4 regions of the Brachybacterium sp. GPGPB12 genome follow, and region 1 is predicted to be linked to each of the others. Evidence: riboswitches for the same ligand, from Rfam matches in the RefSeq annotation. Region 1 holds a riboswitch; each other region holds the start of a gene.

Region 1 (6,846 bases):
CGTCCTCACGAGCCCATGGTTCCACAGGTCAGACCCGGGCCGGGCCCCGTTACCCTGGTGGGGACCGAGAAGGAGCCCCATGACCGACACCCCCGCGGAGCCCCGCCCGCACTGCGACGACCCCCACGATCCCCATGACCACACCGGCCATGACCATCCCCCCACCGGGGCGGATCTCGTCCGGGACCTCGTCAAGGGCCTGTCGATCCAGGCCCTGCTGATCCCCGCCCTCGCGATCGTGATGCTGGTGGCGATCCTGCCCTTCGCCCCCACCACGCCGGTGCCGCTGCTGCTGGGCATCGGGCTGGGCGCCCTGCGGCTCGTCTCCCTCGTCGCGACGAGCCTCTTCGTCGCCCGCACCCGCCGCCAGCTCGCCGTGAACCCGGGGCTGGTCGCGGTGCGCGCGTGCTCGAGGAGGTCGCGCGCATCGCCACGGTGCTGCTCGCTCTCGTGCTGTGGCCGGCCGACATCCGCTCCGAGCTCGGGGTGTGGGTGGGCGCCGGCCGCGCGCTGGTGTGGATCGTGCTGGCGACCGCGCAGACCGTCGCGACCCGGCGCCGCATCGCCACGCCCGGCGACTGGTCCGAGGAGGCGATCTCGACCCTGCTCTCCCAGCGCGTCGGCGCCCGCGAGACCGTCGTGATGCGCCTGCTGGACGTGCTCGGCACCGTGATGTTCCAGCTCGGCGCGACCGTGCTCGTGATCCTCTCGCCCGTGCTCGCCGTCGGCACCGCCGTGCTCTCGATCGGCACCGGGCTGTCGACCCTCGTCCTCCAGCGCAGGCCTCCGGCGGAGCGCTCCCGCACCCCCTGGGCGTACATGCCCGTCGCCCTCGGAGCGCTGACCCTCGCCCTGGCCGTGCTCGGACTGCTGAGCCTCTGACCGACCGACCCCACCACCCCCGCAGGAGCAGATGATGACCGCAGCCCTCCCCTCCGGACTCGACCTCGAGCAGGTCGACGCCGCCGCCCGCCCCCAGGACGACCTCTTCGGCCACGTCAACGGCCTCTGGCTCGCCGAGCACGTGATGCCCGCCGACCGGTCCAGCGACGGCGCCTTCCACGCGCCGCGCGACCTGTCCGAGGAGCGGGTGCGGGAGATCGTCGAGGAGGCGGCCGACGACGTCGCGCGCGCGCGGACGAGGCGGGGAGCCTGCCGGTCCCGACCACCGACCACGCCCGGATCGGCACGCTGTACCGCATGTTCATGGACACCGAGGCGATCGAGGCCGCCGGCCTGTCCGGCCTCGTCGGCCTGCTCGACGAGATCGGGGCGATCCGGGACCTCGAGGGCCTCGTGCGCCGGATGGCGGCGCCCGACTCGGGGGCCTCGGCGGTGCTCGCCTATGTGTGGACCGACGACCACGACTCCTCCCAGTACCAGGTCAAGATCCATCAGGGAGGCCTCGGCCTGCCCGACGAGTCCTACTACCGCGAGGAGCACCACGCCGAGACCCGCGAGGCCTATGCCGCGCACCTGGCGAACCTCGCCCGTCTCGCCGAGCGCCCCGGCCGTGCCGGGCTCGCCGTCGGCGGCCCCGAGGAGCTCGCCCGCGCCGTGCTCGACTTCGAGACCCGCCTCGCCGCCTGCCACGTCGACGTGGTCCGCCTGCGCGACCGGGAGAAGTCCGACAACCCCATGGACGCCGCGCGCGCAGCGAGCTCGCCCCCGCCTTCCCCTGGGACGCGTACATCGAGGGCACCGGCGCGCCGGCCGCGGCCTTCGACGTGGTCTCCGTCGGCCAGCCCGAGTTCGTCTCCGCCGCCGCCGAGCCGCTGGCCGGGGAGGACCTCGCCGTGCTCCGCACCTGGCTCGCCCTGCACACCGTCTCCTCCTACGCCCCCTATCTCCCCGCCGCGCTGGTCGAGGAGGACTTCGACTTCTCCGGCCGCGTCCTCTCCGGCGCGGAGGAGCTGAAGGAGCGGTGGAAGCGGGGCGTGGCCCTGGTCGAGGGCGCGGTCGGCTTCGCCGTCGGCCGCGAGTACGTCGCCCGCCACTTCCCCGCCGCCCACAAGGAACGGATGACCGCGCTGGTCGACGCGCTGATGGACGCCTACCGCGACTCGATCAGCTCGTTGGACTGGATGACCCCGGCCACCCGCGAGAAGGCGCTCGCGAAGCTCGAGAGGTTCACCCCGAAGATCGGGTACCCCTCGACGTGGCGCGACTACGACGGCCTCGAGCTCGTCCCCGGCGACCTCGTCGCGACCGTCCGCGCCTCCCGCCGCTTCGAGGCGGACTTCGAGTTCTCGAAGGTCGGCGGGCCGATGGACGAGACCGAGTGGCACATGACCCCGCAGACGGTCAACGCCTACTACAACCCCGGCCGGAACGAGATCGTCTTCCCCGCCGCGATCCTCCAGCCCCCGTTCTTCGACGCGGAAGCCGACGACGCCGTGAACTTCGGCGGGATCGGCGCGGTGATCGGCCACGAGGTCGGCCACGGCTTCGACGACCAGGGCTCGAAGTACGACGGGGAGGGCAACCTCGTCTCCTGGTGGACGGCCGAGGACCGCGAGGCCTTCGACGCCCGCGCCGCCCGTCTCATCGCGCAGTACTCGGAGCTGTCCCCGCGCGAGCTCGACGACTCCCACCGCGTCAACGGCGCCCTCACCATCGGCGAGAACATCGGCGACCTCGGCGGGCTCTCCATCGCGGTGAAGGCCTATCTCGCCAGCCGCTCCGAGGAGGAGGCCGCGGCCGAGCTCGACGGACTCACCGGCCTGCGGCGCGTGTTCTGGTCCTGGGCGACCGTGTGGCGGGGCCGGAACCGGCCCCAGGAGGCGATCCGCCGCCTGGCCGTGGACCCGCATGCGCCGATGGAGTTCCGCTGCAACACGGTCGCCGGGCACCTCGACGAGTTCCACGAGGCCTTCGACGTGCGCGAGGGCGACGGCATGTACCGCGCCCCCGAGGAGCGGGTGAGCATCTGGTGAGGCCCGATCCGCCCTTCCACGTCGGGCGGACGGTGCCCTCCTCCGTGGGCTGGACCCGCGTCGTCGTCACGGTGGTGGCGGGCCTGATCGTGTCGGGCCTGCTCGCTGCGGCGCGGCTCGGCGCCGGGCGCGATCGCGGTGCTCGCCGCCTTCGCGGCCGCTGGCGCTGTGGACGTGGATGGGCCAGGCCACCCGCTTCGTGGTCGACGGGAACGGGGTCACCGTCAGCCTCGGCGGCTTCCTGCCCCGCCGGGTCTGGCCGATCGAGGACTTCCGCACCGTGCAGCTGCGCGAGATCCCCACCGGCACCGTGGGCGTCGCCCTCGGCGGCTACGGCTGGCGGCGCGGGAGGGCGATGACCCCGAAGCCCGAGGAGCTCACCCCCGTCGGCCGGCGGAAGATCTTCACCGTCGCCGAGCAGCAGCGGCCCTACCGGATGCTGGTCACCCGGCCGGGGACGAGCGTGGAGATCATCGGGACGAAGGACACCTGCTACATCCTCTCCCCCGTCGACCCCCAGGCGGCCGCCGATGCGATCGACCAGGCCATCCGTGCCCGCCGCTGAGCGTGCTCCTGGGCTAGACTGTCTGCTCGTCATCCACTGACAGGGGAGCACCGTCCGGTGCTGAGAGTGCGCCGACGGCGCAGACCCTCGAACCTGATCCGGCTCGCACCGGCGTAGGGAGTCGGGATTTCCGTGGAGCACCGCCGGTGCTCCGCGCCCCTTCCAGGACCTGGGAGGAGACGTGATGACTCGTTATCGCACCGTCGATCTGCTGGTGACCGTGCTGATCGGGGCGGCCTTCGGGGTCGCCTTCCTCGGCTACGGCCAGCTCTACACCCTGATCGGCCCGCTGACCGCGGCGTTCAAGCCTGCCGAGGGGCCGCTGGCGGGGATCTGGTTCCTGCCGGCCGTGCTCGCCGCGGCGCTGGTGCGCAAGCCCGGCGCCGCCCTGCTCGCGGAGATGGTCGCCGCCGTGCTCTCGATGCCGCTGGGCGACCAGTGGGGTTGGAGCACCGCCGTGTCCGGTCTCATGCAGGGCGGCGGGGTCGAGCTCGCCTTCCTGCTCACCCGCTACCGCCGCTTCACCCTGCCCGTGGCGGTGCTCGGCGGGGTGCTCGCCGGACTGCTCGAATGGGGCTGGGAGAAGATCGTCTACTACCAGGAGATGAGCTGGCTGTTCTCCGGCACGATGCTCGCCTTCTTCCTGCTCTCGGGGCGCGCTGCTGTGCGGGGTGCTGGGCTGGGCGGCGAGCCGGGCGCTGATCGCGACCGGCGCGGTGGACTCCCTGGCCTCGGGCCGGGAGGCGGCCCGCGCGGTGGAGGCCTGAGCACCGGGACCGTCCCGGCGGCGTCCGTGCACGTCGACGGGCTGCGCTGGCGGCCGCTGACCCGGCGCGAGCCGACGATCGAGGGGCTCGACCTCGAGATCCCGCCCGGGCAGCGAGTGCTGCTGGCCGGGGCGAGCGGCGCGGGAAGTCGACCGTCTTGCGGGCGCTGGCCGGGTCGCTGGACCCCGAGGACGGGGACGGCGAGGGGCTCGTCCCCGCGCCCAGCCGGCCCGGGGAGCGGGGCCTGCTGCTGCAGAACCCGGTGCACGCCCTCGTCGGCGCGACCGTCGCCCGCGACGCCGCCTTCGGACCGGAGAACGCGGGACTGCCCCGGCCGGAGCTCACCGAGCGCGCGACCCGGGCGCTCGAGGCGGCGCGAGTCGACCTCGACCCCGAGCGGGCGCCGCTGGACGCCTCGGGCGGCCAGCAGCAGCGGATCGCGCTCGCCGGTGCGCTGGCCCTGCGCCCCGACCTGCTTGCTCCTGGACGAGCCGACCTCCATGCTCGATGCCCCGACAGCCGAGGAGGTGCGCCGGGCGATCCTCGCGGTCACGGGCGGCCGCACCCTCGTCGTCGCCGAGCACCGGATCGGGCCCTGGGCGCCGCATGTGGACCGGCTGATCGTGCTCGGCCCTCGCGCCCGGGTGCTTGCCGACGGAGCACCGGGCGAGCCGCTCTCCCGGCGGCGGGAGGTGCTGGTCGCAGCGGGGGTGCTCGAGGACGGGACGGCCGACGAGGAGGCACCGGGACCGGCCGAACCCGGCGAGACCGTCGCCGCGGCCGCACGGCGTCACCGTGCCCGCCCGGGGGCTCACCGCGCCGCAGGACCTCGAGCCGCGCGCTGGGCGGCTGACCGTGCTGACCGGCCCGTCCGGTGCGGGCAAGACCTCCCTGCTGCGCGTCCTCCTCGGCGCGACGGAGCCGGGCGCGGGCACCGTGTCCCGCCCCGAGCCCTCCCGGATCGCCCTCGTCCCGCAGGACCCCGAGCACTCCTTCGTCGCGACGACCGTGCGGGAGGAGGTCCTCGCCTCCCCCTGGGCCACGGACGAGCACCTCGCGGACGAGCTCCTTCAGCGGGCGGGCCTCGCCCCGCTCGCCGGCGCCCACCCCCACCGTCTCTCCGGCGGCGAACAGCGCCGTCTCGCGATCGTCGCAGCCCTCGCCCAGCGCCCCGGCCTGCTCGTGCTCGACGAGCCGACCGTGGGCCTGGACGCCCGGCGGCGCCGCGAGGTGCTGGAGCCGCTGCGCGAGGCGAGGGCCCGCGGCACGGCGGTGCTCGTCGCGAGCCACGACGAGCTCCTCGTCGCCGCGGCCGACGCGCGCCACGACCTGCCCGCCCCGGCGCCGGGCGCGGTGCCCACGCCCTCGCCCCGCCGGGTCCCGGCCGACGCGCTGAACCCGCTGACGCTGAGCCTGATCGGGATCCTCGCCGCGATCGGCTCCTTCGCCGTGCAGAGCTGGCAGGGCGGGTCGCTCGCCCTCGCCCCGACCGTCTTGCTCGCCCCGCTGGCGGTGCGGAGCCTGCGCGGCGCGGCCCTGCGCCTGCTCCCGATCGTGCTCTCTGCGGCGGGGCTCGCCTGGACCACGGCGGCGCTGGGCGAGGCGCCGGCGCTGTCCGGAGAGGCATGGCTCGTCGGCCTGAAGGAGGCCGCGCGGATCACCGCCTTCGTCGCCCCCGGGGTGCTGGCCCTCGCCTCCGTGCGCCCCACCCCGCTCGGGGACGCGCTCGGCCAGCGCCTGCACCTGCCCGGACGGCCCGTCGCCGCCTCCGTGATCGCGCTGGTGCGGGTGGGGCATCTGGGCCGGCAGTGGGCGGCGATCCTCGAGGCCCGCACTCGCCGCGGTCTCGGCGGTCCCCGCTCCCCCGGGTGCTCGCGGGTGCCACCCTCGCTCTGCTGGTGGACACGCCGCGCGGCGCCGAGCAAGCAGGCTCTGGCGATGGACTCCCGCGGCTTCGCGACCGCGACGCACCGCACCTGGGCGGCGCCGAGCCCCGTCGGACCCGCGGACCTGCTGGGGGTCGTGATCGCGGCGGGACTGCTGGTGTGGCCGCTGATCGCCGAGTCGCTCGTCGGCCCTGCGTAATACGCTGGGGCGATGACCGACGACTCCCTGAATCCCGAGCTCATCGAGCTCGCCAACGCCCTGCTCGACGCCGCCCGGAAGGGCGACGCCGAGACCGTGCGCGCCTTCCTCGACCACGGCGCACCGGCGAACCTGCGCGACGCCTCCGGGAACACCCCGCTCATGCTCGCCGCCTATCACGGGCACGCCGCCCTGGTGACCGAGCTCGCCGCCCGCGGCGCCGACGTGGACCTGATGAACGACCGCGGCCAGTCCCCGCTCGCGGGCGCCGCCTTCAAGGGCTTCACCGAGGTGGCGAGGGCGCGCTCGAGGCCGGGGCGGACCCGGAGCTCGGCGAGCCGAGCGGCCTGGCGACGGCGCGCTACTTCGAGCGGGGCGAGATCGTGGAGCTGATCGAGGCGCGCCGCGCCTGAGCCCTACGCGCGGCCCGGCTCAGGTGCTCGCGGGGCGCGACACCATCGCGACGTGCTCGATCCCTGCCTCGAGGAACACG
Region 2 (6,846 bases), 1.1 Mb from region 1:
CCGCGCCGCCCGCGCGGCACTGCCGCCCGTCGGGCGCGACGACCGTATGCCCGAACTCGCCGGCCCAGCCGTGCGCGCCCTCGAGGATCGCGCCGTCCAGCACCACCGCGCCGCCGACGCCGGTCGAGCCGCGCAGGTAGAGGAACGACTCGCCGGGGCGGCGGTCGATCTCGGTGAGCACCGAGAGGCGGTTGTCGTTCTGGGCGCCGACGGGCCAGGTCGCAGGCGCCAGCGGCTCCTGCAGTCGGGAGATCACGGGGACGTCCGCCCAGTCCAGGCCCGGGGCGGAGAGGATCCGGCCGTCCTCGGGGAGAGGCGTCCCGGGATCGCGGCGGTCACGCCGACCACCGGCGACCCCGGCGCCTCCTCCCGCACCTCGTGGACGAGCGCGCCGCGAGCGCGAGGGCGTCCTCGGCCGTGCCCTCGGCGACCCGGTGGTAGGTGGTGCGGCGCGCGAGCTCGGCGCCGGTGAGGTCGATGCCGAGGCAGGAGATGTGGTCCGCGGCGATCTCGAGCCCGATCGCGAGCAGGGTGCCGGAGGCGGTGCGCGGCGGCACCATCGGCCGTCCGGCGCCCGCGGCGATCGGCTCGCCCTCGGTCACGAGGCCCGCGCCGATCAGCTCTTCGACGAGCTTGGAGACGGTGGGCTTGGTGAGCCGCGTGAGCGTCGCGAGGCCCGCGCGGGAGGTGGGGGAGGGGGCGGTCTGCAGGGGCGCGCAAGCACGGCGGAGAGGTTGTGCTCGCGCAGGTGGGTGGACTGCATCGGGTCCGTCCTCTCGTGCTCGTCCGTGCTCGTCGCCGTCGTCGGCGTTCGGGGTTCGTCGGATCCCCGGGTTGTGCGGGACAGCCTCCCATGCGTAGATTAGTAACGGAAAATTACTAAGGGAAGGGGTGCGCCCCCGCCATGGCGGACCGCCGCCGTGCGCGCAAGCACCCCGACGACGCCGTCGACCACCACCGAGGAGCACCCCATGACCGCACCCACCCCCACCCGTGACGACAAGTTCTCCTTCGGCCTGTGGACCACGGGCTGGCAGGCGCAGGACCAGTTCGGCTCCGCCACCCGTCCGCCGCTCGAGCTGACCGCCCACGTGCGCCGCCTCGCCGAGCTCGGCGCCTGGGGCTTCACCTTCCACGACAACGACGTGATCCCCTTCGACGCCACCACCGGGGAGCGCTCGCGGATCATCGACCAGCTGAAGCAGGTCACCGAGGAGACCGGCCTGGTGATCGAGATGGTCACCACCGACACCTTCGCCCACCCCGTCTTCAAGGACGGCGCCTTCACCTCCAACGACCGCTCCGTGCGCCGCTTCGGCCTGCGCAAGGTGCTCGCCAACGTGGACCTCGCCGCCGAGCTCGGCGCGAGCACCTTCGTGATGTGGGGCGGGCGCGAGGGCTCCGAGTACGACGGCTCCAAGGACCTCCACGCCGCCCTCGAGCGCTACCGCGAGGGCCTCGACACCGTGGCCGGCTACATCAAGGACAAGGGCTACGAACTGCGCATCGGCCTCGAGCCCAAGCCCAACGAGCCCCGCGGCAACATCTTCCTGCCCACCGTCGGCCACGCGCTCGCCTTCATCGAGCGGCTCGAGCACGGCGACATCGTGGGCATCAACCCTGAGACCGGCCACGAGCAGATGGCGACCCTGAACTACACCCACGGCCTCGCCCAGGCGCTGTGGAGCGACAAGCTCTTCCACATCGACCTCAACGGCCAGCACGGGCCGATGTACGACCAGGACCTCGTGTTCGGCCACGGGGACCTGATCAGCGCCTTCTTCACCGTGGACCTGCTCGAGAACGGCTTCCCCTCGAAGCCCGGCGCTTACGAGGGTGCCCGCCACTTCGACTTCAAGCCCTCCCGCACCGAGCACGAGCAGGGTCAGTACGACTCCGCGGCCGCGAACATGGAGATGTACCTGATGCTCAAGGAGCGCGCGATCGCGTTCCGCCAGGACTCCGAGGTGCAGGAAGCCATGGCCTACTCCGGCATCGAGGAGCTCTCCCAGCCCACCCTCGGCGAGGGCGAGACCCTCAAGGACCTGCTCGCGGACCGCTCCACCTTCGAGGACTTCGACGCCGATGCGGCAGGGGAGCGGAACTACGGCTTCGTGCGCCTGCAGCAGCTGGCCATGCGGCACCTCCTCGGCTTCCGCGCCTGAGGATCCCGGCCCGGGTCCCGGGGCTGGACGGCGGAGGCCTTGCGGCGGGTCCGTGTCTTCCACTGGCGCTCAGCCTGCGGCCATCGGCCAATGGCCGGGTAGTTGCGGGCTGAGCGCCACCGGATGCAAGTGCCGGGCCCGCGCACTCGCCGGCACCGCCCCGGCCCGAGGCCGACTTCCGGGGGCGGCCGGTCGCTCCTCGCCCGTACCCTGGCCTCGTGCGCGGTGCGCGTCCGAGCCCGCAGGCCGCCCGACAGACCGCGCCCCACCTGCCCTTCCGTCCCGATCCGCTCGCAAAGGACCCCTCATGGCCCCGCTCGTCCTCGGCATCGACTCCTCCACCCAGTCCACGAAGGCGCCGCTCGTCGACGCCGAGACCGGGCAGGTGCTCGAGGAGCGCCGCGCCTCCCATCCCGACGGCACGGAGGTCGACCCCCGCGCTTGGCTCGACGCCGTCGACGAGGCCGCCGGCCCCCTGCTCGAGCGGGCCGACGCCCTCGCCGTCGGCGGCCAGCGGACGGCATGGTGTCGCTCGACGAGAAGGGCGAGGTGGTGCGTGATGCGCCGCTGTGGAACGACACCCGCTCCGCCGACGCCGCGACCACGCTGATCGAGGAGATGGGCGGGGCGCAGGCGAGCGTCGAGGAGATCGGCGACCTCATGGTCGCCTCCTTCACCGCGTCCAAGCCGCGCTGGGTGCGCGACGAGGAGCCCGAGAACGCGCAGCGTCTTTGCGCAGGTCTTCGCTCCCGCACGACTTTGTCTCCCTCCACCTCGCCGCGTCCGGCACCGCGCCGTTCACCGATCGCGGCGACGCCTCCGGCACCGGCTACTACTCCACCCGCGAGGAGGCGTGGAAGCCCGAGCTCGTCGAGGCCGCGCTCGGGAAGGGCCTCGAGCTCCCGCGCCTGCCCGAGGCCCCGAACGAGGTGATGGCCCGCACCGCCTCTGGGGTCGCTATCGCGGCCGGCACCGGCGACAACATGGGCGCCGCGCTCGGCCTGTCGCTGGGCCCCGGCGACGTCTCCGTCTCGATCGGCACCTCCGGCGTGTGCGCGATGGTCAGCGATACCAGGCCCGGCGACGCCTCCGGGACCGTCACGGGCTTCGCCGACGCGACCGGCCGGTTCCTGCCCATGACCACCACCATCAACGGCTCCCGCATCCTCGAGGCCGGCCGCGCCCTGCTCGGCGTCAGCCACGAGGAGATGGCCGAGCTGGCGCTCGCCTCCGAACCCGGCGCGCACGGCGCGACGCGCTGCCCTACTTCGACGGGGAGCGCACCCCGAACCGTCCCCACGCCCGTGCGACTCTGACCGGCATGAGCGGCTCCACCACCCGCGAGGACGTGGCCCGCGCCTACGTCGAAGGGTCGCTGTGCTCGCTGGCCGATGGCATCACCTCCCTCGAGGAGCGCACCGGCACGGCCGCCCGCCGCATCACGCTGATCGGCGGCGGCGCCCGCTCCCGCGCCGTCCAGCGGCTCGCTCCCGCGATCTTCGGCCGCGAGGTCACGATCGCGCCCGACGGGGAGTACGTCGCACTCGGCGCCGCCCGTCAGGCCGCCTGGGCGCTCGCCGGCACCGAGGAGCCGCCCGCCTGGGAGATCAGCGGCTCGCGGATCGTCACGGCCGACGCGACGCCGCAGGTGCTCGAGGCATACCGGGAGCTGAAGGAGCGCACCGCAGACTGGAGCTGAGGGCGCGGAGGCGTTCCCGCGGGAACGTCCCCGAGGCGACGTGGCAGGGTGTCAGGCGGCCTCGACGGTGACGAGCCCCTGCACCTGGAAGCTACGTCCGGACGGTCGCGGACGGAAGAGAGCTGGGCCCCCGATCGGGCGGGGGAGTCCGAGTGCCGCGTCTGGACCGTCACCCGTCTGCCGAGGCGGTCCAGATGCAGACTCGGTGCGCAGGAGCGGACGAGGGGCGGCCGCGGGGCGGAGGAGGGCGGCCGCGGCGGGCCCGGCGCTCCGCGGCGCGGCGAGACCGGACCGCGCGGCGGCACGGCCATGGCTACACTCGGTGCTCGACACGGGGTGCCCCATCAGGGGCTGAGAGCACACCCGGAGAACCTGATCGAGTTCATGCTCGCGGAGGGATGTCGTCGATGAGCTGTGCGCTGTCGCGCGCCGGGCCGCCTGCCACCAGGCCGCAGTCCGCCACGCTGTCGTCCCCACCAGGGCCCCCGTGTCGCCTCCCGCGCGCCGCCGCGCCCCGATGCGGCCCTGCTCCGACCGCGACGCGCCCCCACCCACTGTGCGGCGGGCGTGCTCGCATGCCCTGAAAGGACCGCACGACCATGACACCTTCCACCCCCATCACCCCCGCCTCCCGGCCCGCTCCCGCGCTCTCCGAGCAGGTCGTCCTCGTCACCGGGGGCGCCCGAGGTCTCGGCCGGGCCCTCACCGAGGCGTTCCTCCGCGAGGGAGCCAGGGTCGTCATCGACCACCTCACCAGCGAGGCCGCCGCCCGGGAGATCGCCGACGCACACCCCGGCCGGGCGATCGCCGTGCGCGCCGACGTGCGCGAGCGCGACCAGGTCGAGGAGCTGTTCGCGCACGCCGAGGCCGAGTTCGGCGACCCCGTCGACACCGTCGTGAACAACGCCTTGGCCGGCTTCTCCTTCGACGGGGACGCCCGCGCTAAGGCGCACGAGATCGGCTACGAGGCCTTCGCGGGACAGTTCTCCGGCGCTGTGCAGGGCGCGCCGCACACGATCCAGTCCGCCCTGCCCGGCTTCGACCGCGCCGGCTCGGGACGCGTCGTCAACATCGGCACCAACCTCCTCCAGCACCCCGTCGTGCCCTACCACGACTACACCGCGGCGAAGGCGGCGCGGCGCTGGCCCTGACCCGCACCTTCGCCGCCGACCTCGGCCCCCGCGGCATCACCGTGAACATGGTCAGCGGCGGCCTGCTGCGCACCACCGACGCGAGCTCCGCGACCCCGGAGGCGGTGTTCGACGCGATCGCCGCGAGCACCCCGCGCGCTCTGTGACCACGCCCGCCGAGCTCGCCGACGCCGTGCTCCTCCTCGCCTCGCCCTGGGCACGGGCGATCACCGGGCAGAACCTCGTCGTCGACGGCGGGCTGGTGATGGACTGATGGCCGCCCACGCCCATGCCTCCGTGACCGGCGCTGTCCGCCGCCCGGTGCGGCTGAACCTCTTCGCCCACGCCTGCGGCCACCACTCCGCGGCCTGGCGCGCGCCCGGCTCCTCGGTGGCGCGCCTCGCGGACATCACGTACTGGGAGGAGCTCGCCCTGATCGCGGAGCGGGGCCGGCTGGATGCGGTCTTCCTCGCCGACGGCCAGTCGATCGGCACGGCCGGCGTCGAGCGCGGCCCCGCCTGGATGCTCGAGCCGCTCACCGTGCTCACCGCGATGGCCCGTGCCACGGAGCGGATCGGGCTGGTCACGACGGTCTCCAGCACCTTCTGGGATCCGTTCCACGCCGCCCGGTCGCTGGCGAGCCTCGACCACATCTCCCGCGGCCGGGCCGGGGTCAACGTCGTCACCTCGATGACCGACGAGGAGGCCCGCAACCACTCCATGACCGCCCTGCCGGACCACACCCACCGCTACGCCACCGCCGCGGAGTTCATCGAGGTGCTCCAGGGGCTGTGGGCGTCCTGGCCGACGGGCGAGATCCTCGCCGAACCGGACGGCGCCTACGTCGACCCCGCTCTCCTGCGTCCCCCGCACCATCGCGGTGAGAAGTTCGCGGTCGACGGCCCCCTCAACGTGCCGACCCCGCCGCAGGGCCGACCGGTCCTCTTCCAGGCCGGTGCCTCGGAGGCCGGGCGCGCGCTCGCCGCCCGACACGCCGAGGGGATCTACGCCGTGGCCTGGGACCTCGCCTCCGCCCGCACCTATCGCAGCGACATCCGCTCCCGCGCCGCGGCGCTCGGACGCGACCCCGACGCCCTCGCCGTCATGCCGGGGCTGGTCCCCTACGTCGCCTCGACCGAGCAGGAGGCACGACGCCGCAAGGCCGAGCTCGACGCCCTGCTGCCCGTGCAGGACTCGCTGCGCCAGCTCTCCTTCTTCGTCGGCCAGGACACGTCGGACTGGGAGCTCGACGCCCCGGTCCCGCCGCCGCCGCCACTGGAGGAGTTCACCGGGCCGAAGGGCCGCTACGCCACCGTGCTTCGCATCGTCGAGACCGCCCGCCCGACCGTCCGCGAGCTGCTGGGGCTCCTCGCCGCAGGTGGCGGCCACGCGACCGTGATCGGCACTCCGGAGCAGGTGGCCGACGAGATCGAGCGCTGGGTCGATGGGGGAGCGGCCGACGGCTTCAACCTCATGCCTCCCACCCTGCCGGGCGGCATCGAGGAGTTCGTGGGCCAGGTGGTGCCGGTGCTCCAGCGGCGTGGGCGGTTCCGCCGCGAGTACGAGGGGACGACTCTGCGCGACCATCTCGGCCTGCCGCGGCCGCGGCAGGGGATGCCGGCGCCGGCGGGGAGCTGACCGATCCGGGCGGGCGTCCGGCGGAACGGGACCGCTGAGGGAGGGGGTCTGTTCGCGGCGCCTGCCCCTCGCGCGGGAGGGGCGTCCCTGTGAGCGCTCAGAGGGAGCGCTCGGGCTCCCTGGCTCGGACCCGCCCCAGGATCGCGTCGACGAAGAGCTCCGTCACCTCGGGAGCGAGGTGCAGGTTGTAGGTCGGCTCGAACAGCTCCGCCTC
Region 3 (6,846 bases), 1.8 Mb from region 1:
GGCGCGGGCGTCGGGGACGGGCAGGTCGTCCTGGCCGAGGTGGACCCCGTGCACGTGCGCCCCGCGGGCCCGGGCCGCCGCGGCGACGTCGGCCCGATCGTCGACCAGCACCCGCGTCGTGGGATTCGCCGTGCGGACGGCCTCGGCGACGGCGAGGACGAGCTCGAGCGGCTCCCGCGTGCTCGCCTCCTTCGCCCGCACCTGCACGACCCCGGCCCCGGCCGCCGCGGCCTCGGCGGCGACCTCGACGGTGCGCGGGCCCGTGCCGGAGGTGACGAGATAGCGCGCAGGTCGAGGGGGCGGGCGTTCACGGGAGGTCTCCGATCTCGTCGAGGGCGTCGAGCAGGTGCATGCGGAAGTCGCCGGGTCGGGTCGCGCGCGATGCGGCGCGCTCCCCGGCCAGGGCCATCCAGGTGGTCGCGGCGAGCGCGGCCTCGAAGGGATCCTCCCAGACGGCGGTGCAGGCGGCGGTCAGCGCCCCGAGCAGGCGGCCCCGTCCCGGTCACGCGCGGCGGCAGCGCGGAGCCGCGGGCGAGCCGGGCCTCGCGGCTCGCATCCAGCACCAGGTCCACTGCGCCGGAGACGGCGACGGCCCCGCCGGTGCTTGCGGGCGACCTCGGCGGCGGCGCCGGCGGCGGACTCCGCGGCGGCGGTCGAGTCCGCGCCCCGCCCGCCTCCCGCCTCGCCCACCAGGGCGAGGATCTCCGAGGCATTGCCCCGCACCGCCGTCGGCCGGCGCGCGATCAGCCGCCGCGCGAGCGGGGTGCGGACCGGGGCGATCCCGATCGCCGTCGGGTCCAGCACCCACGGCCGGCCGTCCTCCCGCGCGACCGCGACGGTGGCGGGGATGCCGTCCATCGCGTCGGTCGAGAGCGTGCCGAGGTTGATCAGCGGCGCGTCCGCGACGGTCGTGACGACGGGCGCCTCGACGGCGGTCTCGGTCATCATCGGCCGCGCCCCGGCGGCGAGCGACCCGTCGGCCACCAGCTGCATCGACACGGTCGCGGTGAGGCAGTGGACCAGGGGTGCCGCCTCCCGCACCGCCGCCAGGACGGGCAGGGCGCGGGCGAGATCGGGGTCGTCGGCGGGGCTCATCGCGTGCTCCGCTCGGCGACCGTGTCGAGGTCCGCGTCGATCTCGCGCGGGGAGAGCCGCGGGCCGAGCGCCGCCCCGACCACCACGAGCGACCCGCCGAGCGCGACCATCCCCATCACGGTGGCGTGCCGGCCGAGCGCCGGCTCGAGCGCCGGCACGTAGAACGGGTACAGCGCCGGCGGCACGAGGGAGAGGCTGTAGGCGGAGCCGTAGCCGGTCGAGCGGATCGCGGTGGGGAACCGCTCGGAGAGATAGGCGGCGATCGGACCGTAGGCGGAGACCGTCGCGACCTGCAGCGGCGCGGCGAGCGGCCGCCGCGACGGCGAGGGTCGGCGCGGTGACCGCCGCCCACCACAGCACCGGTCCGACGAGCCCTGCGACCGCGCCCCACACCACGAGCAGGAGGCGCCTCCCGACGAGGCTCGAGAGGTGCCCCGCGAGCACCATCACGAGGGCCTGCGCGATCGAGGCCGCGCCCATCACCAGCGGCACCGCCTCCGGGGCGATCGGCGAGTCGGTGGACAGCCGGGCCGTCAGCAGCAGCACGGTCGAGTCGGTGAGCGACCACAGCCCCGTCATCAGCACGAACGCCGCCCAGAACGCGGACGCCCACCGTCCGGTGAGCAGGCTGCGGAGGCCCGGTCGCGGGGCCGACGGGGCGGCCGACGCCGGTGCTCGCCGGGCCTGCGGCGCATCGACCACGTGCCGCCGGTAGTAGAGCATCATCCCGATCGACAGCGCCGCGCCCGCGACGAACAGCGCCCGCCACCCCCAGACCGCGTACTGCTCCGGTCCCAGCATCGCCAGCGGCGCCGCGACGGCGAAGGCGATCGTGGCCTGCGCCCACGGCGCCATCGAGAGGATCAGCCCGCTCATCAGTCCGCGCCGCCGCGGCATCGACCACTCCATCGCCAGCGGGATCGCGGCGGAGTACTCGCCGGCCACGAAGATCCCGCCGAGGAAGCGCGCGCCAGGATCAGCGCGACCGTGCCCGGGCCGAGCACCTGGTGGGTGGGGACGAGGGCGATCGCGAGCGCGCACGCCGCGGTGCCCGCGATCGCAAGACGGGTGGTGCGGGTGCGCCCCATGCGGTCCGCGATCCGCCCGAACACCACCCCGCCGACAGGCCGGCCCAGCGACATCGCGACGATGATCAGAGCCGCCGCCGACGCGGTCGCCGACGGGCCCGCGATCACGAGCATCGCCGGGGCCAGCGCCGTGACCGGCAGGAACACATGGATGTTGTCGATGAAGTTTCCGACCACGCCGGCGCGCGCGCGGCCCGGCCCTCGGGCGGCAGGGCGCGGGTGCCGGTCGCGGGGATCGAGGCGGCGGTCATCGGGTCGCCCCCGCGAGGGCCGGAGCCGGGGAGACGGCGGCGGAGTCCACACGTCGTGCCTGCTCGAAGAACTCCAGCTCGTGACGGCAGGCGAGGAGGAAGGCGCGCGCCGCCTCGGCCCGCACGGCGGGATCGGCGGCCTCGAGCTCGCGCTCGACGACGCCGAGCGCCCCGCGCACCCCCTCCACGAAGGTGGGGTCGCGGTAGGTCAGGAGCCACCCCGCGTAGGGGTGCTCGTCCGGGACCTCGGGCAGGCTCGCCCCGACCTGCGCGTACAGCCAGAAGCAGGGCGGCGCCGCGGTCGCTCCGACGGCCGTCGGGTCGCCGAGCGCCCGGGCGAGCAGGAAGTCGGTGTACGCGCTGGTCACCGGGCTGACGGCCACCTCTGCCGCGTCGGGGCGGGTCGCGAGCCAGGCGCGGTGCGAGCTCGAGCTCGGTGTCCACACAGTGCCGGGAGGAGTCCGACCAGAACTCCCGCGCGGCAGGGGCTTCCGAGATCTCGGCCAGGGTCGCGAGGGCGCGGGAGTAGCGCTGCAGGTAGTGCGCGTCCTGCGCGAGATAGAAGGAGAACTGCCCCTCGGGCAGGCTCCCGTCCACCAGCGCCGCCACGAAGCCGGAGCCCTCGATCGCGCCGGCGAGCGGCGCCCCGGCCGCCCACAGCGCCTCGGTCCACGGGCCGACGGGCGGGACGGAGGCGGCGGGGCCGTCGGCCGTGACCAGGGCGGCGAGCTGCGCCGGTTCCTCCCACCGGTCCGGCACCGCGCCCGTCGCCACCCACGGTGCGGCCGATCCCGCCGCGAGGCGCCGTGCCCGGTGCGCATGGTCGACGGGACCGTTCCCGCTCCCGACCTGCAGTGCCGCGCCGTGCGCGATCGCCTCGTGCGACCAGTCGGTGACCCAGGCGAGCGCCGTGGCCGGGTCCTCGCCGGCGCCGAGCCGGGTCGCGAGCGCCGCCGCGAGGGAGCGACCGGTGCCGTGCGTGCTCGTCGTGTCCACCCGCGTGGAGTGCACCCGGTGGCGGGTCCCGTCGGCCGCGATCCAGGTGTTGGTGACCGCACGGCTGTCGAGGTGGCCGGTCTTCACCACGACCGCGACGCCGGTCGCCTCCGACCAGCGGGCGGCCTGGGCGAGGGCCTCGTCCTCGTCGTGCGCGCGGGGCTCGCCGGTGAGGACGGCGAGCTCGTCGATGTTCGGGGTGACCACGGTGGCGAGGGAGCAGAAGCGGATCATCGCCTGCTCCGCCTCGGGCTCCAGCGACCTGTCGCGGCTGGTCGCGACCATCACCGGGTCGACCACGAGCACCCGCGGCGGATGGGCGGAGAGCCAGGTCCGGACGGCCTCGATGATCTCGGCGGTGCCGAGCATGCCGGTCTTGACCGCCTCGAGCTCGACGTCGTCGGAGACCGCGCGGAGCCGCGCGGCGAGGAACTGCGCGGGAGGGACGTGGATGTCGCTCACGCCGTGGGTGTTCTGCGCGACGACCGCGGTCACCGCCGCCATGCCGAAGCCGCCCGCGGCGGTGATCGACTTGAGGTCCGCCGCGGTGCCGGCGCCTCCCGTCGGGTCCGTGCCCGCGATCGAGAGCACGCGCGGGGCCGATGGCGCTGGCCGGCCGGACGCGAGTCGACCCGGCGCGGCGACGCGGGGGAGGGCAGCGGGAAAGAGGGTGCAAGGATCCGAGCTCATGCGGACATCCCTTCGCTAGTACGAACTAGATCAGGTTCCACGGGTGTGATCTCAGCGCCTCGGGCGCACCCCGTGTCCAGTGGCCGAGTGTAGGCCACGCGGCGGGGGAGGGGCCGGGATGTCCGGAGCCGATGCCTCTCTACCGCAGAGGTCCGACAGACGACGCGAACCCCTCGAGAACCGGTGGATGACGCTGTGGAAAAGGGGGTTCTGTGGAGGGAGGGTGTGGATGGAGGGGCGTATAGCGGTCGAGATGCGCCACTCGATCAGAAAGTTATCCACATATTCCTCCCGGACCTTTCTTCTGTCCGTGTCGGTCACTATTGTGAAGTGGTCGGATCGAAAGGGGCGGTGCACCGATGCGTCGCCGACGCGGAGGGGGAGGAGGGACCGATGAGCATCACGCGACCGGAGCATCCGTCGGGCGATGAGGTCGCCGACGACGCACGCGACGCGGTGCGTTCCGAGCGGTCGGATGCCGCCGCACCCGATACCTCCGCACTGGAGGTCGCCCTGCCCTCGGTTCCCGCCTCGTCGCCGGCGGTGACGGCATCGCCGTCGGCCCCTGCCACCACCTCCCCGGACCCCGTCGACGATGCCCTGATCGCGTCGCTTCCTGCACGTTTCCGCCGGGTTGGCGCACGCCAGGCTCGTACTCGTGCCGCGCTGCCCGATCTCGGCGGTCGCGCCGACGACCCCGCCCTGAGCGAGGCCGCGCAGCGCGTGTGGGATGCGGAGCGCGCCACTGCCCTCGCGCTCGCTGCGCAGTACCGCGCCCTCGCCGCCCTGCACGAGTTCGAGGGCGAGTACGAGGATGCCTGCGAGCTCGACGAGGTCGAGACGCTCCGCGCCGCACTCGGCCTCAGGGTCACTCGCAGTGCCGCGAGCTGGCGACTGCGCGACGCGTACCAGGCCGTGAACCATTTCCCGCGCACCCTCGAGAACCTCGAATCCGGAAGCATGCCGTCGGCCTGGTTCCAGAAGATGCTGAAGACCTCGCAGAAGCTCTCCGAATCCTCCAGGAGGGATCTCGATGCCGTGATCTCGACATGGTCCACGGATATCAGCCCGGAACGATTCTTCACGCTCCTGCGCGCCCTCATCGAGCATCTCGCCGAGCGCGAGAGCCGTCCCGATCTCGTCGCCGCGCTCGAACGCACCGTCGAGTCGCTTCCCGGCGCGGAGGCCGGCACCGGGACCCTGAGGATCACGGGCCCGATCCCCGAGATCCTCGCCCGGTGGAAGTCGATCGACGAGTCCGCCCGCGCCGTCCAGGCGGCGCGGCGTGCGGCGCTCCGCGGCGGCACACCGATCCCGCACGACCCTGACGGCGTCGTCCTCGAGACCGGCAGGGCCCTTCCGCTCACCCGGCGCGCTACGCCCTGATCGACACCGCCGACCTCGACGTCGACGGGGTCGCCGTCCCCGCCGAGCGGTTCCGCCTCAACGTCACCGTGCCCGTGCTGACCCTGCTCGGCGCCTCCGACCAGCCCGGCATGCTCGACGGCGTCACCCCGCGCCGCCCTCGATGGCGCGTTCCCTCGCCGGCGGCTGCACCGTCTGGCACCGCGTCCTCACCAGCGCGAGCGGCGGCGCCTTCCTCCCGCTCCCGGCCGACCGCGTCACCCCCACCCCCGCGATGCTCGAGCACCTCCGGCTCCGCAACGGGCAGTGCGCCGTCCCCGGATGCACGCGCCCCACCTCCTGGGCCTCCGAGTGCGACCACATCGAGGAGTGCCTGCGCGGCACCCCGGGCGAGGGCGGCGCCACCGAGGTCGAGAACCTGCACCTGCTGTGCTGGCGAGACCACCTCGACAAGACGAACGGCCTGCTGGACCCCACCCGGCTCCACACGCAGGCAGGCAAGCCGGGCCGCACCCGCTGGACGATCGGCCGCCACGGCGACGCCGTCACCGTCCTCGACGACCTCGACCACGCCAGCCTCGAGATGGTCGAGTCGCTCACCGCCGCCTGGACCGGCTTCCTGCGCGGCGCCCACGCCGGCGACCCCGCGACCAGCCCTGTCGGTCCACCGGACCGTCCCGACGGGCATCATCCCCGCCCACGAGCGCCGATCGTGGAGCCGACGCTCCACACCCAGGTCCCACCCGGACCTCCGCCGACGGCGGGCCCGCCGTCCTGCCCCAGCCCCGGCCCGCTCACCGAGCCGCGACCAGACGCCGAGCAGGGACCCGCGGCACCCCCGCGCGACGGGACTCCGCCGCTCCGCCCCGCACCCCCGGAGCCCCCGCCGGAGGGATGGGGCGACCACGGTCCGCCGCCCTTCTGATGCCGCGCGCCCGTCCCTCGTCCGTCGCACCCCACCCCTAGGCTCGATGACATGAAGATCCTGCACACCTCGGACTGGCACCTGGGCCGCACCCTGCACAAGGTCGACCTGCACGAGCACCAGGCCGCCTTCCTCGACTGGCTCGTCGACCTCGTCGAGACCGAGGGGTGGGACGTGGTCGTGATCCCCGGCGACGTCTACGACCGTGCCGTGCCCGCGGTGAGCGGCGTGACCCTCCTGGACCGGGCCCTCGCCCGCCTCGCCGACACCGGCGCGACCGTGGTGCTGACCAGCGGGAACCACGACTCCCCGGAGCGGCTCGGCTTCGGCCGCTCCCTGATGCGCGCCGGCATCCACCTGCTCACCGACCTGCCCGGGATCGAGCATCCCGTCTCCGTCGAGGACGAGCACGGCGAGGTGCTGTTCTTCGGTCTGC
Region 4 (6,846 bases), 1.6 Mb from region 1:
ATGGCCCGCGCGGACGGGGACGCCGGCGACCTGCCCCTCGCGGTCGACCTCGGCCGCGGCAACGGTCTGCTCACCGCGTATCTCGCCGCCGCGCGCTGGGGATGCGGGTGCTCGGCAGCGACGACGACGCCGATGCGGTCGCCTCGACCCGCGCGACCCTCGCCGCCACCGGACTGGACCGCGAAGGGGTGGAGGTGACCTGGGACGTCTCGCTCTCCCGGTGCGAGGAGGCGAGCGCCGACCTGGTGCCGCTGAACCCGCCCTTCCACGACGGCACCGTGGTCGACGCGACGCTCGTCCAGGGCCTCCTCGACGCCGCGGCCCGCGTGCCGCGCCCCGGCGGGCGCTGTGGTTCGTGCACAACTCCCACCTGCGCTACCGGCCCGAGCTCGAGGCCCGCTTCGGTGCCGTCCGCCAGCGCGCCCGCGACCGCCGCTTCACGGTGCTGAGCGCGGTCAGGGCCTGACAGCGCAGGCCGCTCCCGGGGAGGAGGTCGCCGTGACCGGGCCTCGGGGACGGCGAGGCGATGTCGCCGCTCAGGCCACCAGGCGCGCGCGACCGAGCTGAACATGGTCAGTCCGTCGGTGCCGGTGCGGGTGCCCGCGCCGGGCTCGTCGGGCCCGAAGCCGGGCTCGACCGCGTGCTCCGGGTGCGGCATGAGACCCACGACGTTCCCCGCGGCGTTGGTGACGCCCGCGATGTCGTGGCGCGAGCCGTTGGGGTTCTGCTCGAAGCCGGCCGGGCCGTGGGTGGCACCGGCGGCGTAGCGGAAGACCACACGGCCCTCGTCCTCGAGCTGGGCCAGGGTGCGCTCGTCGGCCACGTACTGGCCGTCCTGGTTCTTCAGCGGCACCCGGATGACCTGGCCGGCCTCGTAGCCGGAGGTCCAGGCGGTGCGGTTGTTCTCCACGGCCAGCGGCTGGTCGCGGCAGATGAACGCGCGATGCGCGTTCTTGATCATCGCGCCGGGCGCAGATGCGTCTCGCAGAGGATCTGGAAGCCGTTGCAGATGCCGAGGACGGGCATGCCGCCGTTCGCGGCGTCGACCACCTTGTCCATCACGGGGGCGAAGCGGCTGATCGCCCCCGCGCGCAGGTAGTCGCCGTAGGAGAAGCCGCCGGGCGCGCACGACCGCGTCGACCTCGTGCAGCGAGTCATCGCCGTGCCACAGCGCGACCGGCTCGGCGCCGCCGAGCCGCACGGCGCGCGCGCGTCGCGGTCGTCGAGCGTGCCGGGGAAGGTCACCACACCGATGCGCATCAGGCCGCGCCCTTCGCGGAGGGGTCCTCCACGTCGATCGAGACGACGTCCTCGATCACCGGGTTCGACAGCAGGGTCTCGGCGGCCTCGCGCAGGGAGGCGAGCACCTCGTCGGTGACCTCGCCCTCGACCTCGAGCTCGAACCGCTTGCCCTGGCGCACCGAGGCGATGCCCTCGAAGCCCAGACGGGGCGCCGCGGCGGCGACCGCCTTGCCCTGCGGGTCGAGGATCTCCGGCTTCGGCATGACGTGGACCACGACACGTGGCATGGGGGCACTCCTGAGGGGACGTGTGGCGCGCGCGGCGGCGTGCCGGGGGCTGGTGCTCGGGCACGGCCCGAGAATCCCATCGTACCGAGGAACGCGGCCGTGCCGACGGGGCGCCCACGGCGGTGCCTCCCGACCGGACGACCCCCTCCGCCCTGGCACGTCCCGGCCGAGGGGGACTAGGTTCGAGGCACGCGACCTCGATTCCCGGGAGGACCCGATGAAGATCCGCCACCTCGTCCATTCCTGCCTGCTCGTGGAGACCGCCGGGCGACGCCTGCTCGTGGATCCGGGCGGCTTCAGCGCCGACGCGGTGCGGGGCCTGGGCGCCGAGGAGCTCGCGGGCCTCGACGCCGTGGTGATCACCCATCAGCACCCCGACCACGTCGACCCCGCGCCGCTGGGCGAGGTGCTCGCCGCCGCGTCCGACGCCGAGGTGATCGCCGAGCCGGAGACCGCCCGGATGCTCACCGCCGCCGATGCCTCCGACGACGGCGCCGGCGAGGGGAGCGGCGGACCCCTCGTCGCGCAGGAGCGGGTGATCCCGCTCGCGGCCGGGGAGGCGCACCGCTTCACACCCGTCGGCGACCACCCGTCGCTCCGGCTCGAGGCCGTCGGCGGACGCCACGCGATCATCCACCCCGACATCCCACGGATCGGGAACTGCGGGATCGTCCTGTCCGCCGGGGACGGGCCGCGGCTCGGCATCACCGGGGACTCCCTCGAGCCGGTCCCCGAGTTCCACGGCATCGACGTCCTCGCCTTCGCCGTCACGGCGCCCTGGTCGAAGATGTCCGAGACCATCGAGTTCCTCCGCGCCGTCGGCCCGCGACTCGCCCTGCCCGTCCACGACGCGGTCGCGAGCGACCTCGGACGACCGATCTACCTGCGCCAGGCCACGAACCTCGCCCCCGAGGGCACCGAGGTGAGGGACTGGCCGGAGGACGGCGTCGTCGAGGTCGCCCGGAGCTGACGGCGACATGTCGCACCGGGCCGGCGGCGAGCGCCGCCTCGAGGAGGCGCTCGCGGCGACCGACCGGCGACGGTTCCTCCCCGAGGAGCCGCGGGGGCTCGCCGGCGAGGACCGGCCCCTGCCGATCGGTCACGACCAGACGAACTCCCAGCCCACGACGGTGCGGAACATGCTCGCCCTGCTCGACGTGCGACCGGGGCAGCGAGTGCTCGACCTCGGCGCGGGATCGGGGTGGACGACGGCGCCGCTGGCCCGGCTGTGCGGACCGGAGGGGAGGGTGATCGGCGTCGAGCGGCGCGCCGAGCTGATCGGTCCGGCCCGGGCCGCGCTCGCCGGGACAGCGGACGCGGGGACGGCGGATGCCGAGATCCGTCTCGCGCACCCCGGCGTGCTCGGCGCGCCGCAGGACGCGCCGTACGACCGGATCCTCGTCTCCGCGCAGGCCGACGCCGTGCCGGAGAGCCTCGTCGCGCGCCTCGCGGACGGCGGCGTGATGGTGATCCCCGTGCGCGAGCGGATGCCGCGCCTGGAGCGTCACGGCGAGGGGGTCACCGTGAGCGAGCACGGCGCCTATCTCTTCGTCCCCCTCGTCGAGGATCCGCAGACGACCCGCTGACAGCAGCGCTGGACACGAGGGGCGTGCGCCGGGCGGGACCGGTAGGGTGTGGGGCGTGCACGGGAGTCCGGTAGGCCGGGCTGAGAGGGAGTACTCGAACTCCGACCGTAGAACCTGATCCGGATCATGCCGGCGCAGGGAGCTCCGCCGAGCGATCGTCGCCGCGCGCCCGTGCCCGTACGAAAGGCATGGACTGTGACCTCATCGCCCGCCCGCACCTCCTCCGCGACCGAGGACGCCGCCTGGACGCCCGGCGTGTCCGCCGAGTCTGCCGCGACCGTCGACGACCCGACCGCGACCCCGCTCGGCTTCGGCGTCGGCGCCCGCGTCACCGCCGCCGTGATGAGCGAGGACTACGCCAGGATCCTCACCGATGCGCTCTCCCGGCTGGACCTCACCGGCCTCGTGCACGAGACCGGGGACGTCTCGACCTATCTCGGCGGCCACGAGACCCACCTCCAGCGCGCCCTGATCGACCTGGCCGAGGCCCTCGCCCGCACCGGTCACCACGCGACCCTCTCCGTGCTCCTCTCGCGCGGTCGCCCCGGCGAGGTGGCCTGCGAGTCGCCCGGCGGCGCGGGCCCCCGCGCGACCGAGGTGCCGCGCCCGCGCCGCACCGGTCGCTTCGCGAGCGCCGAGTGGGCCCTGTACCCGCTGGCCGACGAGGTCGCCGTCGACGGCACCGCCCCCGATCACATGCGCGACATCTACGCCGCGATCGAGCATGCGAAGGACCTCGGCACCTTCCGCGGCTCCGAGCACTTCGTCACCCGGCTCGAGGGCGACGCCGGCGACGTGATCGCGACCGCGCTCGCCGGCTGGTCGCTCGTCGGCCGCGGCGTCCAGCACGTCACCAGCCACCTCACCCTCTCGCTGAACAGCCCCTCGCACGAGGTGCGGGAGCTCGCGGCGGGCGCCGACGCACCGGGCGGCGACGACGAGGGCCGGGAGGATGCGCGATGACCGAGGAGCACGGCACCGCCGCGCCCGCGCACGAGTCCGCCGCTCCCGACGCGGCGCCCGCCGACGTCGGCGCGACCGCCTCTGCCGGCACGTCCCGTCGCCGCACCCCGCTGAGCCTGCGCGAGCTCGTGCTCGTGGTGGTGCTCGGCGTCGTGTTCGGGTTCCTGTACTGGGTGTTCGTGCAGGCCTGGAACGGCCTGGCGATCGCGATGGGCCCGGCCGGGGACCTCGCCCAGCACCTCGTGTTCGGCTCCTGGTCGCTGGTGGCGCCGGTCGCGATCGCGATCCTGCGCCGCCCGGGCGTGGGGATCCTCGCCGAGATGCTCGCCGCGATCATCGAGGTGGTCTTCCTCGGCGACCCCGTCGGCCCCCTGCTCGCTGCTCTCCGCGGCGGCGCAGGGGATCGGCTCCGAGTCGCCCTTCGCCCTGACCCGCTATCGCCGCTTCGGCTGGGGCGTGTTCGCCGCCTCCGGCGCGCTCGGCGCGGGTCTGGTGTTCTTCTGGACCGCGTACCGGATGGGCTGGTACGGCCAGGACCTGCTCGCGCTCCGGCTCGGCGTGCAGGTGCTGTCCGGGATCGTGCTCGGCGGACTGCTGGCGAAGGTGATCGTCCGCGCGCTCGAGCGCACCGGCGTGCTCGCCGACTTCGCGATCGGCGCCGCGGACGCGGCACCGATCCCCGAGCGCCGTGTCCGCTGAGGCGCACGCCGCGGGAGCGGCCCCGGTGCAGGAGCAGAGCCCGGTCCGGTCCCCGGTCACCGCCGGGGATCCCCGGGTTCTGGTGGCCGAGGGGCTCGAGGCGGTGTCGCCCTCGAGGGCCGGTGTCGGCCCCTGGAGCGGGGAGATCCGTGCGGGCGAGCAGGTGCTCGCTGCTGGGACCGTCCGGCTCGGGCAAGTCGACCCTGCTGCGGGTGCTCGCCGGGGCGATCCCGTCCCATCAGCGCGGTCGGGTCACCGGAACGGTGCGTCTGTTCGACGGCACGGCCGGGGACCCGGCCGACGGCACGGCCGGAGGCACGGCCGTCGGTGCGGCCGATGGCGTCGCCGAGGGTGCGGGCGTGATCGACCCGGTGGCGGGCGGGGTCCTCGCGACCGCACCCGTGCTCGGCCATCTCGGCCAGGACCCGGTCGACGGGGTCTGCCTCCCGCTGATCGCCGACGACGTCGCGCTCCCGCTCGAGAGCGCCTGCACGCCTCCGGAGCGGATCGGGCCGCGGGTCCACGAGGTTCTCAGCGCGATGGGCGTGGGCGAGCTCGCGCACCGCTCCGCCGCGACGCTCTCCGGCGGGCGGCTGCAGCGGGCCTCGCTCGCCGCCGCGATCGCCGCGCGGCCCCGTCTGCTCCTGCTCGACGAGCCCACCGCCATGCTCGACGCCGAGGGCGTGGCCGCGGTGCGGGGCGCCGTCGACGCCGCGACGGATCAGACCGGTCGCGCGGCTGCTGCTGGTCGAGCACCGTCTCGACGAATGGGCGGGGGAGCGGGGCCTGGACGGGCTCCCCGCGCGGACCGTGGCGCTGGATCGCTCCGGCCGGGTGCTCGCCGACGGGCCGACGCGGGAGGTGCTCACCGCCCACGGACGCGCCCTGCGGGAGCAGGGGTGCTGGTCGCCGCGCGAGATCGAGGAGCGGATCGGCGGGTCGTGGCCGGCCGAGCCCGCTGGATCTGCTGAACCGGCTGGATCCGCCGTCTCCGTGCCCTCGGCGTCCGCGACACCTCGCTCGGAGGTGCTTGCTCCATCTCCGGGGCGCGACGCTCGGCCCGCCCGGCCCGTCGGGTCGGGGCGAGGATGCCGTGCTCACCGCCGCGGACCTCGAGATCCGCGCCGGGCGTCTGCTCGCGGTCGTCGGCCGCAACGGCGCCGGGAAGTCCACGCTCCTCGGCGCCCTCTCCCGGCTGGACCCCCTGCGTGCCGGGACGCTCGAGGGCGCGGCGGCGGGCCTCGTCCTCCAGCGGCCCGAGTCCCAGTTCGTCGCCGACACCGTCGAGGACGAGCTCTCCGCGAGCGGGGCCTCGCACGACGTGCGGCGCGCGATGCTCGAGCGCCTCGACCTCGCCGACCACGCGGCGCAGAGCCCCTACCGCCTCTCCGGCGGGCAGCAGCGCCGCCTCTCCCTCGGCGCGATGCGCTCGCCGACCGCCCGGTGCTCCTGGCCGACGAGCCCGGCTACGGCCTGGACCGCGCCGCGCACGAGGCCGTCCTCGCCCTCCTGCGGGAGGCGGCCGAGGCGGGACGCGGCGTGGTCATGACCACCCACGACCTGCGGAGCCTCGAGGTCGCGGACGAGGTCGTGGTGATCGCGGACGGACGGCTCGTCGGCCCCCTCGCCCCGAGCGACCTGCTGGCGGATGACGCGCCGCTGCGCCGGGCCGGGCCGCGGGTCGCGGACCGGCCGGGCTCCGCACACGCTGACGACCCGGCGCCGCGGACGGCGCTCGACCCGCCCGCCCTGCCGCGGGCCCCGCTCGCGAGGCGCGATCCGACCGTGCCGCTCGGCCTGCTCACGGCGCTCAGCATCGTCTGCATCACGCTCACCGACCCCGCGCCGCCGCTGGTGCTCTACGCGCCGCTGGCCGCGGGGACGATGCTCGGGCTCCGCCTCGGCCCGCTCGCGCTCGCCCGTGCGCAGGCGCCGTTCGTGCTGTTCGCGGCCGGGGTGTTCATGGTCAACGTGCTCAGCCGACCCGGCCACGAGCCGTGGCCCGACCTTCCCGTGCGCGTGACCAGCGAGGGGATCGTGCTCGGTGCCGCGCTCGCGCCGCGGGCGCT

Evidence for each region. Region 1 has a riboswitch for thiamine pyrophosphate ahead of WKH84_RS21500 (ECF transporter S component). Riboswitches for the same ligand answer to the same signal wherever they lie in the genome.
Region 2: linked by a shared signal. The riboswitch ahead of WKH84_RS15040 (SDR family NAD(P)-dependent oxidoreductase) and the one ahead of WKH84_RS21500 (ECF transporter S component) in region 1 are both predicted to bind thiamine pyrophosphate.
Region 3: linked by a shared signal. The riboswitch ahead of WKH84_RS10895 (bifunctional hydroxymethylpyrimidine kinase/phosphomethylpyrimidine kinase) and the one ahead of WKH84_RS21500 (ECF transporter S component) in region 1 are both predicted to bind thiamine pyrophosphate.
Region 4: linked by a shared signal. The riboswitch ahead of WKH84_RS07710 (YkoF family thiamine/hydroxymethylpyrimidine-binding protein) and the one ahead of WKH84_RS21500 (ECF transporter S component) in region 1 are both predicted to bind thiamine pyrophosphate.

What each region holds. Positions count from the first base shown of each region.
Region 1 is NZ_CP149573.1:3,695,025-3,701,870, reverse strand. Features, by position in the region: gene WKH84_RS21530 (ADP-ribosylglycohydrolase family protein) at 1-25, opposite strand, end outside; gene WKH84_RS21525 (hypothetical protein) at 406-882, shown strand; partial or broken gene WKH84_RS21520 (hypothetical protein) at 914-1,066, shown strand; partial or broken gene WKH84_RS21515 (M13 family metallopeptidase N-terminal domain-containing protein) at 1,201-1,602, shown strand; gene WKH84_RS21510 (M13-type metalloendopeptidase) at 1,587-2,936, shown strand; gene WKH84_RS21505 (hypothetical protein) at 3,115-3,501, shown strand; TPP riboswitch at 3,533-3,638, shown strand; partial or broken gene WKH84_RS21500 (ECF transporter S component) at 3,686-4,006, shown strand; gene WKH84_RS21495 (hypothetical protein) at 4,426-5,121, shown strand; gene WKH84_RS21490 (ATP-binding cassette domain-containing protein) at 5,064-6,353, shown strand; partial or broken gene WKH84_RS21485 (ankyrin repeat domain-containing protein) at 6,366-6,766, shown strand; gene WKH84_RS21480 (GNAT family N-acetyltransferase) at 6,786-6,846, opposite strand, start outside.
Region 2 is NZ_CP149573.1:2,582,749-2,589,594, forward strand. Features, by position in the region: partial or broken gene WKH84_RS15020 (ROK family protein) at 1-298, opposite strand, end outside; gene WKH84_RS15025 (hypothetical protein) at 336-968, opposite strand; gene xylA (xylose isomerase) at 972-2,165, shown strand; partial or broken gene xylB (xylulokinase) at 2,473-3,864, shown strand; TPP riboswitch at 4,187-4,280, shown strand; gene WKH84_RS15040 (SDR family NAD(P)-dependent oxidoreductase) at 4,464-5,015, shown strand; partial or broken gene WKH84_RS15045 (SDR family oxidoreductase) at 5,057-5,268, shown strand; gene WKH84_RS15050 (LLM class flavin-dependent oxidoreductase) at 5,268-6,632, shown strand; gene WKH84_RS15055 (hypothetical protein) at 6,730-6,846, opposite strand, start outside.
Region 3 is NZ_CP149573.1:1,862,361-1,869,206, reverse strand. Features, by position in the region: partial or broken gene WKH84_RS10920 (thiamine phosphate synthase) at 1-228, opposite strand, end outside; gene WKH84_RS10915 (hydroxyethylthiazole kinase) at 308-475, opposite strand; gene WKH84_RS10910 (MFS transporter) at 472-2,040, opposite strand; gene WKH84_RS10905 (hypothetical protein) at 1,971-2,360, opposite strand; gene WKH84_RS10900 (hypothetical protein) at 2,431-2,802, opposite strand; partial or broken gene WKH84_RS10895 (bifunctional hydroxymethylpyrimidine kinase/phosphomethylpyrimidine kinase) at 2,903-4,120, opposite strand; TPP riboswitch at 4,111-4,203, opposite strand; gene WKH84_RS10890 (hypothetical protein) at 4,316-5,506, shown strand; gene WKH84_RS10885 (HNH endonuclease signature motif containing protein) at 5,649-6,410, shown strand; gene WKH84_RS10880 (exonuclease SbcCD subunit D) at 6,462-6,846, shown strand, end outside.
Region 4 is NZ_CP149573.1:1,358,691-1,365,536, reverse strand. Features, by position in the region: gene WKH84_RS07740 (hypothetical protein) at 1-198, shown strand, start outside; gene WKH84_RS07735 (methyltransferase) at 102-449, shown strand; partial or broken gene purQ (phosphoribosylformylglycinamidine synthase subunit PurQ) at 557-1,260, opposite strand; gene purS (phosphoribosylformylglycinamidine synthase subunit PurS) at 1,260-1,529, opposite strand; gene WKH84_RS07720 (MBL fold metallo-hydrolase) at 1,747-2,499, shown strand; gene WKH84_RS07715 (protein-L-isoaspartate carboxylmethyltransferase) at 2,507-3,115, shown strand; TPP riboswitch at 3,165-3,273, shown strand; gene WKH84_RS07710 (YkoF family thiamine/hydroxymethylpyrimidine-binding protein) at 3,311-4,078, shown strand; partial or broken gene WKH84_RS07705 (ECF transporter S component) at 4,075-4,392, shown strand; gene WKH84_RS07700 (ECF transporter S component) at 4,457-4,777, shown strand; gene WKH84_RS07695 (ATP-binding cassette domain-containing protein) at 5,317-5,748, shown strand; gene WKH84_RS07690 (ATP-binding cassette domain-containing protein) at 5,808-6,326, shown strand; gene WKH84_RS07685 (CbiQ family ECF transporter T component) at 6,221-6,846, shown strand, end outside.